One region of the Paenibacillus sp. FSL H8-0122 genome, then DNA from elsewhere that is predicted to be linked to it. Evidence: riboswitches for the same ligand, from Rfam matches in the RefSeq annotation. Region 1 holds a riboswitch; each other region holds the start of a gene.
What was found. Region 1 has a riboswitch for thiamine pyrophosphate ahead of NSS64_RS26510 (ABC transporter substrate-binding protein). Riboswitches for the same ligand answer to the same signal wherever they lie in the genome.
Positions count from the first base shown of each region.

Region 2: another riboswitch for thiamine pyrophosphate. It lies ahead of NSS64_RS14590 (ABC transporter ATP-binding protein); the one in region 1 lies ahead of NSS64_RS26510 (ABC transporter substrate-binding protein).
Region 3: another riboswitch for thiamine pyrophosphate. It lies ahead of thiC (phosphomethylpyrimidine synthase ThiC); the one in region 1 lies ahead of NSS64_RS26510 (ABC transporter substrate-binding protein).
Region 4: another riboswitch for thiamine pyrophosphate. It lies ahead of NSS64_RS18500 (thiamine phosphate synthase); the one in region 1 lies ahead of NSS64_RS26510 (ABC transporter substrate-binding protein).

Region 1 covers NZ_JBBOTB010000001.1:6,206,226-6,210,906, forward strand. Annotated here, with positions in the region: gene NSS64_RS26500 (MFS transporter) at 1-23, shown strand, start outside; gene NSS64_RS26505 (hypothetical protein) at 71-1,522, shown strand; TPP riboswitch at 1,595-1,705, shown strand; gene NSS64_RS26510 (ABC transporter substrate-binding protein) at 1,854-2,927, shown strand; gene NSS64_RS26515 (thiamine-binding protein) at 2,979-3,272, shown strand; gene NSS64_RS26520 (ABC transporter permease) at 3,269-4,030, shown strand; gene NSS64_RS26525 (ABC transporter ATP-binding protein) at 4,111-4,681, shown strand, end outside.
Region 2 covers NZ_JBBOTB010000001.1:3,325,002-3,329,682, reverse strand. Annotated here, with positions in the region: gene NSS64_RS14600 (ABC transporter substrate-binding protein) at 1-871, opposite strand, end outside; gene NSS64_RS14595 (ABC transporter permease) at 868-1,644, opposite strand; gene NSS64_RS14590 (ABC transporter ATP-binding protein) at 1,625-2,395, opposite strand; TPP riboswitch at 2,526-2,628, opposite strand; gene NSS64_RS14585 (TetR/AcrR family transcriptional regulator) at 2,695-3,351, opposite strand; gene NSS64_RS14580 (DHA2 family efflux MFS transporter permease subunit) at 3,502-4,681, shown strand, end outside.
Region 3 covers NZ_JBBOTB010000001.1:6,531,954-6,536,634, forward strand. Annotated here, with positions in the region: gene NSS64_RS27825 (DUF438 domain-containing protein) at 1-596, opposite strand, end outside; gene NSS64_RS27830 (DUF1858 domain-containing protein) at 611-838, opposite strand; gene thiC (phosphomethylpyrimidine synthase ThiC) at 1,007-2,701, opposite strand; TPP riboswitch at 2,853-2,959, opposite strand; gene trxB (thioredoxin-disulfide reductase) at 3,009-3,962, opposite strand; gene NSS64_RS27845 (tetratricopeptide repeat protein) at 4,009-4,681, opposite strand, start outside.
Region 4 covers NZ_JBBOTB010000001.1:4,268,685-4,273,365, forward strand. Annotated here, with positions in the region: gene thiH (2-iminoacetate synthase ThiH) at 1-41, opposite strand, end outside; gene NSS64_RS18490 (thiazole synthase) at 70-834, opposite strand; gene thiS (sulfur carrier protein ThiS) at 865-1,068, opposite strand; gene NSS64_RS18500 (thiamine phosphate synthase) at 1,065-1,733, opposite strand; TPP riboswitch at 1,862-1,964, opposite strand; gene NSS64_RS18505 (hypothetical protein) at 2,020-2,556, opposite strand; gene NSS64_RS18510 (SDR family oxidoreductase) at 2,714-3,586, opposite strand; gene NSS64_RS18515 (GNAT family N-acetyltransferase) at 3,891-4,421, shown strand; gene NSS64_RS18520 (S-layer homology domain-containing protein) at 4,590-4,681, opposite strand, start outside.

The sequences.
Region 1 (4,681 bases):
TAACCGCCTGGAGAATTGGGTAATTGAAGCTACAAGGTCCGTATTCTGCGAATAAGGATGGAACCCACCCATGGCTATACCGCATTCCGAGCCCACTCTGCATACCGCCTTGCTGCAATTCATTTTCCCCTTTTCGATTAAGGCGGAAGTCGATCAAGAGCTGATTGAGAGTCTTCAGGAGGATGGATTTACGCGTTTTTTTCTGGAGAACAAAGAACTGGAGCATTCCTATTATGGAGAGAATCACTGTGTATCCCATGAGAAAATGGAGCGCAGCTATCTTCCGTTTGCCGCTCATGTCTTGTTTCCGCGTGAGAAGGACAGGGATTCCTTCCGCCGCTTTTCCCGGGCCAATGATCTGCTGTGCGGGCTGCAAATGCCCTTCCAGACGATTCCCTTCCACGTGCTGTCGACCGATGTGTTCCTCTGCCCGTTCGAGCTGGGCTTCCTGACGGTAAGAGTGGCTATTGAGGAGGAGAATCTCCCCTTCAGCATGGTGCTCGAATTCGCCGACCGGTTCCGCAACCTGGAGGATGTAAGCTTTCAGGATGAGCATACCTTCATCCATTGTCATAAGAAGTCTTTTGCCCGGGTAGAGGACTTCGTGTTCAGGCATCTGGCAGCCGGGCTGGAGCCGTATCTCGATCCTGCAGAGACGAATGGCAATTATTTCGAGACCCTGCCCTTCTTCGTCGATGAACGGATGCTGGTGCAGGCCTTCTACGGCGTTAATCTCCCGGAGGATGAGGAAGAGATCAGTGTCGAGCTGCTCTACCGGGCCTCCCAAGTGGACGGTCTGAGCATCGACGGCACCCCCTATATGAGCGCAAGTGATCCAGACTATATCAAGCAGTATACCCGGGAGCATTGCTATAGCCGCTGGGGGCCGGACACCTACTATATGACCAATGAGCAGACCTTCTGCTGCGTGAGCCGGGCGAAGCCGGAGATTGCCGCCCAGCTGATCAGCCAGATGTACGGCGAGTATTATTACGGAATGCTGCTGAGTATTTTTCATAAAATCGTGCTGCTGAAGCTCGCCAACCTCCACTCCCGGCTGCGCATCAACCACGACAACGACGAGATCGAGAATCTGATCTTCCTGATCAACAAATTCTCGGCCAAATTCTATTTTCTGGAGCTGATCTCGCAGTCGCAGGGGCGGGAGATTTTTTTTCAGCTGCGTAAGGTGTATGGCAATGATGCCTTGTTCGATGAGGTGAAAATGACCCTGAATGACCTGTTCCAGTACCAGGACAAATTCCAGGCCAAACGGCGGGATACACTCCTGATGGTGCTCACGGTATTCACGGTCATCAGCGGGATATACGGGATGAATCAGGTCATCGAGGATCTGAAGGGCCAGATCGACTGGAGTAAAATGCTGGAGTACTCCGCGTTCGAGTATCTGGCTCTGTTCCTGACCTTCTCCGGGATCACCGTCAGTGTCGGCTTAACGCTGAGAGAGATCTGGAACGGCATCCGCAGCCGCCGCAAGAAGCGGCATTATACGAGGGATTAAGACACAGAGGGTGGACAACGGCAGGACTGCCGTCTATAATACACCGTAAGAACATAGCAATACCCGTGAACTTTATAGAACCAGGGGTGCTGGAATTGGCCGGCTGAGATTGTATCCCACAAGATACTGACCCTTACACCTGATCTGGATAATGCCAGCGTAGGAATCTTCATTCAGCACAGTGCCTTGAGCGGTACTGAAGCTGAATCCCCTCACGCAAGTCACTGGCGTCCCGATCATCGGGACGCTTTTTTGATTCTAAGGATGTACAGGAATAGGGTTTCTGTAAGCTCTGAAGACCAGGGGTTGCTGGAAGGAGAGAAAAAGAGAAATGGGAGTCAAAAAAACAGGACTGCTGCTGATCAGCTCCATGCTGGTTCTCGCGGTCGCGGGATGTGGCGGCGGGAACAACAGCGGCAATGCGGGGGCCAGCGCACCTGCTGCCGGTAACAGCACGGCTGCACCTGATGCAACCGCAGCCGCACCCACGGATGCACCTAAGGCTCTGACCCCGGTCAAGATTGCCCTGGACTGGACGCCGAACACGAATCATACCGGCCTGTATGCTGCCAAGGAGCTGGGCTATTACGCGGAGGAAGGTCTTGATGTGCAGATTGTACAGCCTGGTGCTGCCGGTTCCGACACAATGGTCACTTCTGGTGAAGCCCAGTTCGGCATCAGCGCCCAGGAGGCGCTGACCCTGGCCCGTCTGCAGGATGTGCCGCTGGTATCGATTGCTGCAATCATTCAGCATAATACCTCGGGCTTCGCGGCTCCGAAGGACCGCAATATCAAGACGCCGAAGGATTTTGAAGGCAAAACGTACGGAGGCTGGGGCTCCCCTGCGGAGCAGGCTGCCATGAAAGCGATCATGGACCCCGAAGGCGGGGATGTCTCCAAGGTGAAGCTGGTGAATATCGGCGAAGCGGACTTTTTTACAGCTGTGAAGCGGGATATTGACTTCGCCTGGATCTTCTATGCCTGGACCGGCGTGGAAGCGGAGCTGCGCGGGGAGCCGCTGGATATGCTGTATCTGAAGGATTACGCTCCGCAGCTGGATTACTACACACCGGTGCTGACCACCAGCGAGAAGGAGATCGCCGAGCATCCTGAAGTGGTGAAGGCCTTCCTGAAGGCTACGTCCAAGGGATATCAGTACGCTATCGATAACCCGGAAGAAGCCGCGACGGTCTTGTCCGATGCTGTACCTGATCTGGACCCCAAGCTGGTGCTGGCCAGCCAGAAATGGCTTAGCCCGAAATACAAGGACGACGCCCCGCGCTGGGGTGAGCAGAAGCTTGAGATCTGGAAGAATTACGCCGACTGGATGTACGGCCTGAAGCTGCTGGATAAGCCGCTGGATGCGGAGAGTACGTTCACGAATGAATTTTTGCCGGAATCATAATGAGCCCGCATGGCGGGAATCTTATACCTAACTTGAAAGGAATGATTGATCATGGCTAACACACTGCTCAGCATTCAGGTAATTCCCAAGACACCGAACAACGAGGATTCCATCCCTTACGTAGACAAGGCTATAGAGGTCATTCAAAAGTCAGGCGTGAAGCATCAGGTGAATCCGCTGGAGACTACCATGGAAGGCGAGCTGTCCGAGCTGCTGGATATTGTGCGTGACATGCATGAGGCGCTGATCGCTTCCGGCAGTCCTAGTGTCATCTCACAGATCAAGATCGCCCATAATCCGGGCGGCATCAGCATGGATAAGCTGACGGAGAAATACCGGCCGTGAGAAGCACCTGGAAGCTAGTGTGGCCGCCCTTTGTGGCGGTCCTCTTTTTTGTCGGGATATGGCAGCTATCGGTCATGCTGTTCGACATCCCGGCTTACCAGTTGCCCAGCCCGTCGGATATCGCGCGTGAATCGAAGAACAACGCCTCCGGGATCTGGGAGCACACCGCCGCCACGCTGCGGCTGACCCTGATCGGCTTCCCGGTCGGCACAGGCATCGGCCTGCTCACCGCCTTGCTGCTGCATCTGCTGCCCTGGGTCAAGCGGGCGATCTATCCGCTGCTGATCCTCAGCCAGAATGTGCCCTCCATTGCGCTGGCCCCGCTGCTGATTATCTGGTTCGGCTTCGGCCTGCTGCCCAAAATCATCCTGATCACCCTCGTCTGCTTCTTCCCCGTAGCTGTTGCAGCCATGGGCGGACTGGCCCAAAGCGACCGGGTGATGATGAACTATATGAAGATGGCCGGTGCGGGCAAGTGGCAGATCTTCACCCGGCTGGAGCTTCCCGGCTCCTTGCCCTCCCTGTTCTCCGGGCTCAAAATCTCCGCCACCTATGCGGTGATGGGCGCAGTGGTGGCCGAATGGATCGGCGCCGACAAAGGGATCGGCTACTATATGCTACTGCAGAAGGCCTCTTACCGTGCGGACCGGATGTTCGTGGCCATCGCCATTATCGTGCTGCTGAGTCTCGTATTATTCGCGCTCATTGCCCTGCTGGAGAGATGGCTGGTGCGCTGGAAGCCGCGCAAGGAAGCTTAACGTGTACGGAAGAATCATCCAAAACGGAAGTAACCATAATGAACTGAAGGAGGCTGGACGAAGTGTCTGAGCTTACGAGGATTGAACTGGAGAAGGCAGACGGAGATAGACGCCTGGGTACACGGAGTGTGCCGCCTGCGCTCGAAGTCAGCGGCATCAGCAAGTCGTTCCAGCACCGCCGCCGGGAGACGCAGGTTCTGGATCAGGTGTCCCTGACCGTGGAGCCGCAGGAATTCGTCTCCATTGTCGGCCCGTCCGGCTGCGGGAAAAGCACGCTGTTCCATATCATCGGCGGCCTTACGCTGCCGGATACCGGAACCGTGAGCATGAACGGCATCCCGGTGACCGGGCAGCGCGGCAAGATCAGCTATATGCCGCAGCAGCCCGCACTGTTCCCGTGGCGCAGCACACTGGATAACGTCCTGCTTGGCGCCGAGCTGCAAGGCGCCCCGCAGCGGGAGGCCCGCGAGGCTGCGCGCCACTGGTTGGCGAAGATCGGCCTCGGCGGCTTCGAGCGGGCCTACCCGCACATGCTGTCCGGCGGCATGCAGCAGCGGGCCGCCTTCCTGCGGGCCATGCTCGCGCCGCAGGAGCTGATGCTGCTCGATGAGCCGTTCAGCGCGCTCGATGCGCTGACCCGCGAGCAGATGC
Region 2 (4,681 bases), 2.9 Mb from region 1:
GCTTCAGCGCTTCATCCGGGTGACCGGCAGTATACTGCTGGCCTTTTCTGATGGCATCCACGAATTTCTGATAAAAGCCCTGTGAATCCTGCAGTCCCTGCTCACTGGCGACCAGCACCAGCTCATAATAATCCGGGACCCCGTAATCCACGGGATTGAAGGAGCGGACCGGATGGCCTTCCTGCTCCAGAATCAGCTGCTCATGGTTGATGAACCCGCCCATAATGCCATCCACCCGTCCGGTGGAGAGAGCAGGGATCAGCTCATAGCCGACATCCACCAGCTTGAGGGAGGAAGGGTCCCCGCCGTCGCTTTTGACCATCGTGTTCAGCATGGCTTCATACAACGGGACGGAGGAATATCCGGCTTGCTTGCCGGACAGCTCTCCGGGGCGGGTAATGCCGCTGTCTGCGGCTACCATGAGATGATTCAGCGGATGACGCACCAGCGCGGCAATCGACTTGACTGGAATCTGCTCACCCCGTGCCATCAGCACCTGGGGCTGATAACTGAGTGCCAGATCCACCTTCCCCGCAGCAACAAGCTTCAGCGCATCATTGGTATCGGCCGGCATCTGAATCTCAACCTCCAGACCTTCCTCAGCGAAATAGCCTTCAGCCTCTGCCGCATACAAAAAAGAGTGAACAGCATTGGGATACCAGTCGAGCATAATCGTCAGCTTATGGGCCCCGCCTTTAGCCCTGGCCTCAGAGGTAGAGGGTGCAGCAGCTGGGGGGCCAGAGGCCGCCGGACTGTTCGTATTGGCGCAGCCTGCCAGGACAGGCAGCATACAGAGCAGCAGAGCAGACAGCAGCATGGCTGGCCTTGAAATCGCATGGTGCAGATAACGGGTATAGCGGATAGTAGTCATGAATAACGTCCTCTTTTCTTCAGAATAATCTTCTCCAGCGCGGCGACTGCCAGAAACAGCAGGATACCGAGCAGGGATAATAAGACAACAGCGGCGAACATCTTGGCGCTCTGCAGATTCCCGGCCATTCTGCGGCTGAAATAGCCCAGCCCCTGGCTGCCCCCAAGCCATTCACCGATGGTTGCACCGATCACACAGTACACAGCCGACAGCTTCAGTCCGGAGAAAAAAGAGGGTAAAGCCAGCGGAACGCCCACCTTCCCGAGAATCTGCCAGCGGTTCGCGCCATATGTCAGCAGCAGCTCCCGGTAAGCGTCCGTGTTCTTGGACAACCCGTCATAGGTGCCGATGACCACCGGGAAGAAGGCGGTCAGGAAGACAACGGCGACCTTGCTCCACAGGGTGTAGCCGAACCACATGATGAACAGGGGAGAGAGGGCGATCAGCGGAACCGTCTGGCTGATAATCAGCAGCGGGTACAGCGCCTTGGCCAGCGGACGGAACAGATGCATGGCGATTCCCAGCAGGCTGCCGCAGACCACGGATAGTGCGAAGCCTGTGAGCACTTCAAGCAGTGTGGCGGGCAGATGTACCCCGAACAATAGATGGCGCTCTTCCATCAATGCCATCCACACCGCAGACGGAGCCGGAAGGATGAAGGGAGGAACCAGGCCCAGCCGGGCTACAGTCTCCCAGACTGCAAGCGTCAGCAGGGCGAGCAGGGCAGCCGGACCGTAATGCTGGAGCAATCTTCTAGGAGCGGCGGTTCTCATATAGCTTCAGCTCCAATTCCTGGCGCAGGGCGGCGAACTGCGGCTCATAGTTCAGACTGTGATGACGCGGGCGGGGGAGACCGGCTGGGAATTCCTGCATCCCGCTGCCGCCACTGCCCGTCATTAGATAGATTCTGTCACTGAGCAGCAGAGCCTCCTCCAGATCATGGGTGATGAACAGCACCGTCTTGTCCAGCTCTGCCCATAACTCCAACAGCCAGCGCTGCAATGAACGCTTGGTAATGGCATCAAGCGCCCCGAACGGCTCATCGAGCAGCAGCAGATCATTCCCCGCCGCCACGGTGCGGAGGACCGCCACGCGCTGGCGCATCCCGCCGGACAGCTCCTGGGGATAAGCCCCTTCGGTTCCCTCAAGGCCGAAGCGTTGCAGCAGGGTACGGATCTCGGCTACGGCGGCCGCTTTGGGACGGCTGCGCTTGAGTTCCCAAGGCAGCAGACAATTGTCCAGCACGGTGCGCCAAGGCAGGAGGAGATCCTGCTGCGGCATGTAGGCCACACTGCCCAGCCTCTTCGCTGCTGCAGCGGACTCGGCTCCGTTCAGCGTAATCCTGCCTTTGTCCGGCTCCAGCAGGCCGGCGATGATTTTGAACAAGGTGCTTTTGCCGCATCCGCTTCCGCCTACGACAGAAATGAATTCGCCGCGCTGCACATTCATGGATAGCCCTGAGAAGACTGGGGTACGGGACGAGCCCGTCCCGAAAGCATAGGATAGATTGCTAATGTTGATCATAAGACTATGTACGAAGCCTCCCCGGATTGATATAGATACTGCGGTGAGCACAAAAAAGCCCCATTCATTCCCGGAGGAATGAATGGGGCGGAAGGTACAGTCAGCTGCGGCCCTGTGACGGGAACCACTGATACATTCTGCTCCACTTCCCTCCGCTGGTATGATCCAGATCAGGTTCAAAGGGTCCGGAGCTTAAGCTCCGTCTCAGTCGGCCGACTCCCCTAGTGAATAATGTTGCTATTGAATTCGTAATTGCTACTTAATATACCACAAATTCCTGTCTTGTAAAGATCAGGCGGTCAGCGCTTCGCCAGACCGGTCACAAACAAGGTGACGATGCCCCGGGAGATGTCCAGCTTGGAGGAATGGTGCCGCTTCTGCTCATACAGGTACAGATCGGGGCTGAGGACAGAGATTAAGGCTGTGGCCGCAAAGGCCGGATCAATGTCAATCAGCTCACCGCCCGCCGCAGCGCGTTGAAGCAGCTCTGTCATCATCACCCCCAGCCGCTGAAAAAAAGGATGCTCAAACTGGGTCAGCTGCTTCTTGCCGGTGAACTCGGCTTTGATCATATTCAGCAGCTCGGCATACTGCTCAATGAAATCGGCAATCTGCTCAATGCTGCTCTGCAGCTGAGCGAGAGCCGGAGCTTCACCGGCACTAGCTGCGACCTGCTGCTCCAGTCCGGACAGGAATTGATCTGCGCTGCCCTTCAGCAGTGCAGAACAAATCTCACCCTTGTCCGTGAAACGGCGGTACAGGGAGCCTTGTCCTATGCCTGCCCGCTTGGCAATGCTGTACATGCTGACCGCCTCAAGACCGCTCTCGGTGAACAACTGGCGGGCAGCTTCAAGAATCCGCTGTACATAAGGATCGGCGGACTCGGGCGGGGCGGATTCTATGGCTTGCGGAGCTGAGCGCGGGAGCTGTGCAGCATCGGTGTCTGGCTTTTTCATGAGAACCCCTTTCAGAAAAGAATTGACACAACGGACAATTGTCCGTAGACTATGAATTGCGCTTACGGACAGTTGTCCGTTCACTCATTATATAGAACAATCTGCCCGCAGGTCAATCTAGAACGCGGACAGCTCAGGAGGAGAAGAGACATGGATCAGACCTTGAAGCAGGAAGCCGATTTCCGGCTGTCCGGCATTCTGGTTCCGCTGCTGGCTATTATTGCAGGAGTATTTATGGTTGTGCTGGACAGTACGGCGATGAACGTAGCCTTGTCCAGGCTGGTGGTGGATTTCAAGACGGATCTGCATACGCTGCAGTGGGTAGTTACCGGATATATGCTGGCCCAGGCTTCCGTTATTCCGCTGTCCGGCTGGCTGTCTGACCGGTTCGGGGCCAAGACGGTCTTCCTGACGGCGGTAGTTGTGTTCACGATAGGCTCGATTCTGTGCGCTACACCAAGCAGCGCCGAGTGGCTGATTGTTTTCCGGGTTATTCAGGGACTGGGTGGCGGCTGTGTGCTCCCTGTCGGAATGGCCTATGTATACAGACTGGCTCCCAAAAGTAAGGTCGGCGTAGTCATGGGCATTATGGGCATTCCCGTTCTGTTCGCTCCGGCTATTGGTCCGGTATTGTCGGGCTGGCTGGTTGAATACCATTCCTGGCGCTGGATCTTCCTTATTAATATTCCGATTGGCATCATCGCTGTGCTGATCGGACTGCGCAAGCTGCCGAGTGCGGCGAAGAACAGCGTGCCCGGCATGGATAAGCTAGGTATGGTTCTTGGACCGCTGGCCTTTGCTTCGCTAACCTACGGGGTCAGCCAGGGCGCGCAGAGCTGGACCTCTGATAAGACGCTGATCGGGCTGCTGCTGGGCGCTGTGGCACTGATCGCTTTTGTCATCGCCGAGCTGCGCTCCAAGACACCGCTGCTGGAGCTGCGGATTCTGAAATCCGTAGATTTCACGACAGGAATCATCGTGCAGTGGATTGCCCAGTTCGGCTTATACGGCGCGTTATTCCTGCTGCCGCAATTTCTGCAGCAGGCCCGCGGCTTCGGCGCATTTGATACCGGCCTGACGCTGCTGCCGCAAGCGATCGCTTCCGGGCTGATGATGCCGATTGCCGGGATACTGTTCGACCGGATCGGTGTGCGCTGGCTCGTGGTCTGCGGTCTCAGTCTGGTCTCCGGCGCGTTATTCCAGTATTCGCATGTGGATCTCACCACGCAGAGCCGAGACCTGATCCTTCCGCTGATCATGTGCGGGGCCGGAATGGGACTGATGATGATGCCGATGAACACGCATCTGCTCAACAAGGCGCCAAGCCATC
Region 3 (4,681 bases), 330 kb from region 1:
TAGGCGCTAAGCGCCTTCTTGGCTTCCTTGATCATATTGCGGATTCCGTCATCCACTCCCCACATTACCTTCGTAGGACCGTATATGCCGTACTTCTCCAGGTAAGGGAACAGCAGATTCTCCTTACGGCTGTAGTGCTTGTCGAGATCCAGCAGCAGACTAAGGTCCTCCAGCAGCTTGAAAATAATCTCCTCGCTGGCGTTCTTCTTGAACTTATCTGCATGCAGCTCCAGCCGGAAGTTGACCAGACGCTCGATCTCGCGGTTCTCCAGCTTGAACGTATGCACGGGATGACCGGGCTGCTCCTCGGGCTTAGAAGAACGGTGAATCTGTTCAATCGAGCCTTTGAAAATCGCCGTATGCACAGAGCAGAGGCGCTGTACTTCCTCTACCGGAATGCCTTCCTCGGTCATCAGGGAGTGCTCCATGGCGGAGATTTCCTCCACCGTAACATCGCCTACCGCCTCTTCAAATCGCGCCTTGACCTCCTCCACGCTTTTGCCCGCATGCAGCTCCTTGATGATCTCTCTCAGCATAGCCTGGCGGCGTGTCTGTTCCGGCACATCGACCTCGCGGTTATTAATCAGTTCGCTCATCGCAATCTCTCCTTCTATTCTATAATCTCGAAACCATGCTGCCAAAAGGCCAGCCGAACGGTTTCCAGCTCTATTTTCTTTAACTTCATTCCTTTAGACAGGGTCATGAACCGTCCTGCGGTCTGCAGCATTCCAGGCTTCGCAATATCACGGAATCCCAGCTCCACCATGATCTCCACCACTTCCGGGTGCCTGGTTACCAGCTCAAAGACCGATTCATCCAGCTTCAACGCTTTGCTCATCCTTTTGCACACCTCACTAATGAGAACTCTTCTCAAGCAACAGCTTAGCATAGGTCACAGAGGTGAATTGTGATTGTAATCACTAACTATAAAAAGACTATCCCCGCAAGCCTTTCAGCTTGGGAGATAGCCTAAGAATGTTGCGATTCCGCTATATTAGCAGCTAAATTACAGTGATTTGCTCCATCTATGAGAATTACGGATATCATGCGAAATCCGCATGCTGCAGAATTTAGGACCGCACATCGAGCAGAAATGCGCCTGCTTTGCCCCCTCTGCCGGAAGGGTCTCGTCATGATACGCGAGCGCCCGTTCCGGGTCGAGGGAGAGATGGAACTGGTCGCGCCAGCGGAACTCGAACCGCGCCTTGGACAGCGCATCATCCCGGTCCTGCGCCCCCGGATGTCCCTTGGCGAGGTCTGCGGCATGTGCAGCGATTTTATAGGTAATGACGCCTTCGCGCACATCATTCTTGTCAGGCAGGCCTAAATGCTCCTTAGGTGTAACGTAACACAGCATCGCCGTCCCGAGCCCCCCGATTATCGCTGCCCCGATGGCCGAAGTGATGTGATCATAGCCGGGTGCAATATCCGTAGTCAGCGGGCCGAGGGTATAGAAAGGGGCTTCGTGGCAGATCTCAAGCTGCTTGTCCATATTCTCCTTAATCTTGTGCAGCGGCACATGGCCCGGACCTTCGACCATGACCTGAACATCGTGCTTCCAGGCTAGTAGCGTCAGTTCTCCCAGTGTCTCCAGCTCGGCGAACTGAGCTTCATCATTGGCATCGGCGATAGAGCCGGGACGCAGGCCATCCCCCAGCGAGAAGGCCACATCATACGTCTTCATAATCTCACATATATCCTCGAAGTGTGTGTACAGGAAGTTCTCCTGCTGATGAGCCAGGCACCAGGCGGCCATAATCGATCCGCCCCGGGATACGATGCCGGTCATTCTCCGGGCAGTCAGCGGAATATAGCGCCGCAGTACCCCGGCATGAATGGTGAAGTAATCCACTCCCTGCTCCGCCTGCTCAATCAGCGTGTCACGGTAGAGCTCCCAGGTTAAGTCCTCGGCTATGCCGTTCACCTTCTCCAGCGCCTGGTATAAGGGCACTGTCCCGACCGGCACAGGAGAATTGCGGATTATCCACTCCCGGGTGGTATGGATCTTAGAGCCGGTGGAGAGATCCATGATGGTATCTGCCCCCCAGCGGGTTGCCCACCGCATCTTCTCCACCTCTTCTTCAATAGAAGAAGTGACCGCAGAATTTCCGATGTTCGCATTGATCTTCACGAGGAAGTTACGGCCGATAATCATCGGCTCACTCTCCGGGTGATTGATATTGGCCGGAATGATGGCGCGGCCTGCGGCCACCTCATCCCTTACGAACTCCGGCCGGATATTCTCACGGATCGCAATATACTCCATTTCCGGTGTTATGATCCCTTGCCTTGCATAATACAGCTGGGTCACATTGCCGCCTGCATAGGCCCGCCGGGGATTCCTGCACAGTCCTGGATGAGCTTCTGCGGCAGCCCCTTCTCTGCGGATTCCGTTATCCTCCGGCCGGACGGCTCTTCCGGTGTATTCCTCCGAATCGCCGCGTTCCTCAATCCAGCATGAACGGTGCGGCGGCAGTCCCCTCCGAATGTCCGTCTCCTCCGCGGCATCCGTGTACATACCGCTTGTGTCATAGACCCGCAGCGGAGCATTGTCCTCTTCCCCGGCAACGCCTTCGGTTCTGCTGAGGCTGATCTCCCGCATCGGAACCCGGATATCCGGGCGTGAGCCCTCCACATACACTTTACGGCTCGCGGGGAATCCGGAAAGATTCACCTCTTCGTTCTTGAGCATTCCTGTCATTTCAATCTCCTCCTCTTCGCTCTGTACACTCATCAGATAAGAGGTCACGCAGCAGATTGAGCTGAAGAATCTATAGATTCCTGCAAGTCAAAAAGCCGCTCCACCTGGAGCGGCTTTATTAAAGGAACAGCCAAATAAGACTGTATTCAAAAAAGGTCCGACTCCACTTTCCTACGCTGGTATGATCCAGATCAGGTTCAAGGGTCCGGAAATTCAATTTTCCCGTCTCAGCCTATTCAGGCTCCCCTAGTGGGTATCTTATCTAATTAAATGCATTCTACCAGTTTGGGTAATTGTTGTAAACCCGTTATTTGTCCAGCGATTCGCTCCAGTCGTGCACCATCGTGCCTTCCAGGAACTTCTCAGCATCCATGGCGGCCATACAGCCGGTCCCTGCTGCCGATATCGCTTGACGGTAACGCGTATCCTGCACATCGCCGCAGGCGAATACGCCTGGGATGTTGGTCTCGGTGGTACCCGGGTTCACCACGATATAGCCATTAGCATCCGTGTTGATTTGCCCGCCCAAGAAGGCTGTGTTCGGTGTGTGTCCAATCGCTACGAACACGCCGTCTGCTTCTACCAGCTCTGTCAGACCTGTCTCATTATTAAGCACCGTAAGGCCCTTCACTCCGGTCTCTCCTACCGTTACTTCAACCGGTGTGCGGTTCAAGGCCCAGGTTACCTTACTGTTGTCACGCGCCCGGTCCTGCATGATCTTCGAGGCCCGCAGCTCGGGACGGCGGTGAACCAGCGTTACGCTGGACGCAAAGCGGGTCAGGAAGCTGGCTTCCTCCATGGCGGAGTCTCCGCCGCCGACGACGACAATCTTTTTATTACGGAAAAAGAAGCCGTCACAGGTCGCACAGGTGCTGACCCCGCGTCCCACATTCTCCTGCTCGCCCGGGATGCCCAGATATCTTGCAGAGGCCCCGGTTGAAATAATAACTGATTCTGCTTCCAGTACACCCATCCCGTCCACGGTTACCTTGAACGGGCGCTGTGAGAAGTCCACCGACTCCACCCAGCCGTTCTTGAATTCAGCGCCGAAGCGTTCCGCCTGCTTGCGCATATTGTCCATCAGGTCCGGACCCAGAATCCCTTCAGGGAAGCCTGGAAAGTTCTCCACTTCTGTCGTCGTTGTCAGTTGTCCACCCGGCTGCAAGCCTTCAATGACCAGCGGGCTCAGGTTCGCACGCGCCAGATAAATCGCGGCAGTCAGCCCGGCCGGGCCTGTTCCGATTACAATCGTTTTGTACATTACATTGGCCTCCTTACAAGTAGGTGTTCTTACAACAGCAATTGCTTCAAATACGGGTAGTGGACGGCGATAAGCCGCCGGTTCCGGGCAGCATCCCCTTGGGTCCGGGAGCAGCCGCAGGCTCCTGCTCTTCGCCGGGCGAGCCGCCGGCTTCATTCAGGTTCTCCCCGATCAGCCGCTGAAGGCTGAACAATGCCGCCTCCTGCAGGCGGTCCTCCTTCAGCGGCTCCTGCTCCAGAACTCCGCGCAGTACCTCGGACATCTCCTCGTCCTCAATCCAGCGGAGAGCCTCGGTCACCTGAAGCTTCGTAGCGGAATCGCCGTAGCGCAGCGCCCAGAAGAACGAGGCGCGCAGCAGCGGATTATTCCGCACTTCTTCAGTGAATCTGCCCGTATTGCCCTTCCACTGCTTCAGCTGCTCCTGGAAGGGCAGCTGATAGTTATAGCTGACTGCAGGCATAGGCTGTCCTTCTGCCCGGGCCTGCTGGAGCTGGGACAGGAAGAACGCCGGGACAGCGGAAGCAGGGTCCAGCTTGGCTGCCTGTCTCCAGCAGCGCAGTGCCTCATCATGTCTTCCGCTATTGCTTGCCGCCGCTGCACAGTAATGATACAGCCCGGCGTCTCCGGCGACCTCCTCGTCCTTCAGCAGACGGCGGAAATGGCTGTAAGCGGCAGCGTGCCGGCCCAGGATACCCATGGTTGTAGCCATTTTGAATACA
Region 4 (4,681 bases), 1.9 Mb from region 1:
GGAAGCTGCTCCAGCCGGGTCATCGTCTCATAAAAGCTCATAACCGTTCTCTCCTCCCTATTCCATCTGTCAGGCCAAGAACCCGGTCAACGGTGAAGAGGCTGCCGCCGTCTCCTCTACGGGCCCTAGTCCAGCGAGATAAGCCTTGCGCCCTGCAGCTACCGCGTCACGGAAGGCTTCTGCCATCAGCAGCGGATCTGAGGCGGTGGCAATCGCTGTATTAAGCAGCACCGCTGCGGCCCCCATCTCCATCGCCTCAGCCGCCTCGGACGGTCTGCCGATTCCGGCATCCACGATCACCGGCAGCTCCGTCTCGGAGATTAGAATGCGGATCAGTTCCTTGGTCTGCAGTCCGCGGTTGGACCCGATCGGCGCTCCCAGCGGCATCACGGCCGCAGCCCCCGCTGCCTTCAGCCGCAGGGCGGCGGACAGGTCAGGACTCATATACGGCAGCACCACGAAGCCCTCAGCTGCAAGAATCTCGGTCGCCCGGATGGTCTCGGTATTATCCGGCAGCAGATATTTCTGGTCGTTGATGACCTCAATCTTCACCCAGTCCCCCAGCCCCGCCGATCTCGCCAGCCGGGCAATCCGTACTGCTTCCTCTGCGGTGCGCGCACCGGAGGTATTAGGCAGCAAGGTCATGTGGGAAGGAATATGGCTGACAATATTGTCACTGCTCTCCGGGTCCACCCGGCGCAGAGCAACGGTAATGACCTGTGAGCCTGATCGCGTAATCACCTCGGGAATGAGGGTGTTGCGGCTGTATTTTCCGGTGCCAATGAACAGTCTGCTGGTTAGAGTCACTCCGCCAATCATCAATGAGTCTTGCATGTTAACGCCTCCTGGAATAAGTCTTCTTGTTTAGCCTCCGCCTACAAAATGAACCAGCTCCACCCGGTCCCCCTCGCTGAGCAGTGTCTCTCCATAAACCTCTCTGCCGGCAAGCTCACCGTTCAGCTCGACAATCACCAGCTTACCGGCCCACTCGGGCCGGGACAGCAGATCCTCCAGTGTCCGGCAGCTCTCTTCAATTCTTTGCCTCTTCCCGTTAACGGTCACATTCATGCCTGTTCACCTCCTGCTGTACCCTGTGCTTGAGCCATATCCAGCGCTTCAGCCAGCTCTGCTGCCCTGTGGACCGCTTCCCTGTACGCCCGGGCCGCTGCCACCGGGTCCGGGGCTCCGCAGATCCCCGACATGACAGCAATGCCGGCTGCCCCCGCAGCCAGAACCGCTCCGGCATTGCCCGGTGTTATGCCGCCGATGGCAATCAGCGGGATGCAGCTCCAGCGGACGGCCTCTGCCAGCTGCGCAAGTCCGCGTGCCTGCTGTCCCGGCTTACAGGCCGTCGGGAACACATGCCCGTAGAGGCAGAAGTCTGCTCCCTGCCTTCCAGCCTCCGCCGCCTCTTCCCGCGAGTGTACCGATCTGCCGATCCGCAGGTCCGGCGCAAGGCCGCGCACTGCGGCTGGAGGAAGACTGTGCCAGGCTAACTGTACACCGCCTGCCCCTGCAGCCAGGGCAACATCGATCCGGTCATTAATGACCAGCTTCGAAGGCGGAACCCCGGCCTGAAGCATCTGCTGCGCCGCCGCCAGCAGTTCCCGGGCGGGCATGGCTTTTTCGCGGAGGTGGATATAATCCACTATAGAATGTACCGCCACGGCCCATTCGGCGAGCGCTTCAGGCGGCAGCCGCCCGTCCGAGACCGCATGAATCTCATACAACACTCTTTCGCCTCCCGTCTGCTCCAAGCCCGCTCTGCACCACCCCGCAACACAAAAAAGACCGCTCCCCGTAAAGGAAGCAGTCTGGAATAAAAGCAGGAATACCGTGATTAGCCGTATACCCCCGCTGCATTATTCGTTCTCCACTTCCCTACGCTGGTATAAACCAGATCAGGTTCAAAGGGTCCGGACAACTACGCCCGTCTCAGCCTTGCGGCACCCCTAGTGATCGTTCTATGCGGTTGTTTCGTCTTGCTTGTTGTATATTAGCATATTATTTCTGTTAGGGCTATTCTTTCGTAGATTTTACTTCAATTACAAAAACCACGGATGAACTCCCTTCTGAAAATTTACCATCCTCGGTTGTCCAGAATGCTGATATGCCGTAGTAATAAACGCCATGTTCTTTTGGAGCATTAAAAGAGCCGTTCTTCAATGGAATTTGCACTTCTTTATCATCGACAAATTGCTGAACGGTTAATCCGCCGGGTGCCGGTTTATAAGTAAAAGCAACATCAATCCTCCCCTCAGGGGCTATAACAGTGGGAGTAACCCCCTGTACCATGGATTGTCCTCCTGTATAATCCGCACATCCTAATTTTCCCCAGCAATAGCTGCCTTGGGTAACCGGAATTTGGGTTTTTCCGGAAGTAACAAGGGGTAGCGGTGGCGATTCCTGTGTAATTCTAATCCCAATGCTTTTTGCATTTCCTTCCAATCTTGTATTTGCCACAAGTCTCCCTGCAAAAGGAGTCAAATAAATGAACACTACCAGAAAAACTAAAATCCCCGCTGCAGATAGAATGAATCCTTTTTTTCTAAGCATCCCAATCCCCTTTCATATCAAATTATCTAAATAGACGGAAATATATTGTAATAGTTACAAGCGCTGAAAAAAAGCCTGCCGGCAAGCGGTTAGGCTTTTTTAAAATAGAATTTATATGTTGCACACGAATCTGCATCCAGATCTTATTCTGCACCCATCATCCGTTCACAACCTCGCCGCCGTTCACATGCATCACCTGTCCGCTCACATAGGAGGAATCGTCCGAGGCCAGGTACACATACGCCGGTGCCAGCTCTTCAGGCTGTCCCGGGCGCTTCATCGGCTGAGTGCCGCCGAACTCACTGACCTTCTTAGCGTCAAAGGTTGACGGGATCAGCGGGGTCCAGATCGGTCCGGGCGCTACCGCATTCACGCGGATACCCTTATCCGCCAGATTCATCGACAGTGACCGGGTGAAGCTGAGAATGGCTCCCTTGGTGGACGAATAGTCCAGCAGCTGCGGGCTGCCGCGATACGCCGTGATGGAGGTGGTGTTAATGATCGTAGCACCTTTTTTCAGATGAGGCATGGCGGCCTTGGTCAGATAGAACATGGAGAAAATATTCGTCCGGAACGTACGCTCCAGCTGCTCCGCCGTAATGTCCTCAATATGATCCTGCGGATGCTGCTCCGCCGCATTGTTAATCAGGATGTCAAGCTTGCCGAGTCCTTCAACGGTTTGACGAATCAAGCTCTGACAGAAGCATTCGTCCCCGATATCCCCGGCGATCAGAATACACGTTCTGCCCTCCTGCTCCACCTGGCGTTTGGTCTCTTCCGCATCCTCATGCTCGTTCAAGTAGGAGATCACCACATCCGCGCCCTCCTTGGCAAAATGAACGGCAACCGCACGCCCGATCCCGCTGTCGCCTCCGGTAATGAGCGCAGCCTTGCCCAGCAGCTTGCCTGCTGCCTTGTACGCCGGTGTCTCAAACTCCGGAAGCGGGTTCATCTCACTCTCAATTCCGGGGCGCTGATCCTGCACCTGCGGTGGTAAAGTTTTGACAGGTTGCTTGCTAGTGTCTGGCATAATCCATTCTCCTTTCGCTGTCCACAGTATTGTTGATCAATCATGTTAGCATGGCTTAAGGTCTGGTGTTTATGCATCAGGCAGTGTGCCTGCTTGGCTGTACGTTATGTTACTTACCACACTTGGCAGCCGCCCAAACAACCAATCTTGATTCGCCTGCACCTATAGCGGAACGATAGTACGGTAAGCAACGAACGTTTCCAAAAAGAATATTATCTATATCCGCTAGGGGGAATGTCCTATACTTTGTGGGGAACAACGGCAAGATCGTATCGAAATCATACTAGCAGGAGGGTATCACACAATGAATGCAAGAGTCACACTATCTCCGGTCACCCGGGACGATATCGATTTCATCACAGATCTGGAAATGAGCGCTTCACTCTGGCCCTTCGAGGATATGCTTCCAACCGACAAGGATGCAGTCCGGAAGACTGTGACGGAACGAATCCATAGCGATTGGCATAGACAATTCCTGATAAGGCTGGCTTCCCCGGAGGCAACCCTTGTAGGGGAACTGAGTATACATTGGTATGTAAAAGAGCGCGAAAGCTGGGAGCTGGGCTACAGCCTTTTCCCAGAATACCGGGGGCAAGGCTACTGCACCGAAGCGGCGCAGCTGGCCTTGAAGCTTGCTTTTGAAGAATGGAAGGCCCACAGAGTCGTGGCTATGTGCAATGAATACAATACCTCATCTATCAAGGTACTAGACAGGCTAGGCATGGTCCGCGAAGGCGTATTCCGGGAGGAAATACACTGGAACAACCAGTGGGTGAACCAATACTTTTATGCGATACTGGACCGGGAGTACCGGGCGATTACCGGGATACGATAAACGTACGGCCTACGCGGTGCGCCCGGCTCAATTGTGTTCGGTTTTTCGATTACATTCGGCCTACGCGGTTTGTTTTCGCATACATCGGGTCGATTTCTCTTCATAGCAATACATCGCCCCTCATGACAAGACCTCACTCCTTGGGATAGCGGCCTTATTTCCAGAACTCTATTCATCTTCCTTCACAATTGCATCCTGAACCTTACCCGCACCCATAACCTTCGTTGACGTATTCAGAATCGCCTGCGTCACCGTTGTCC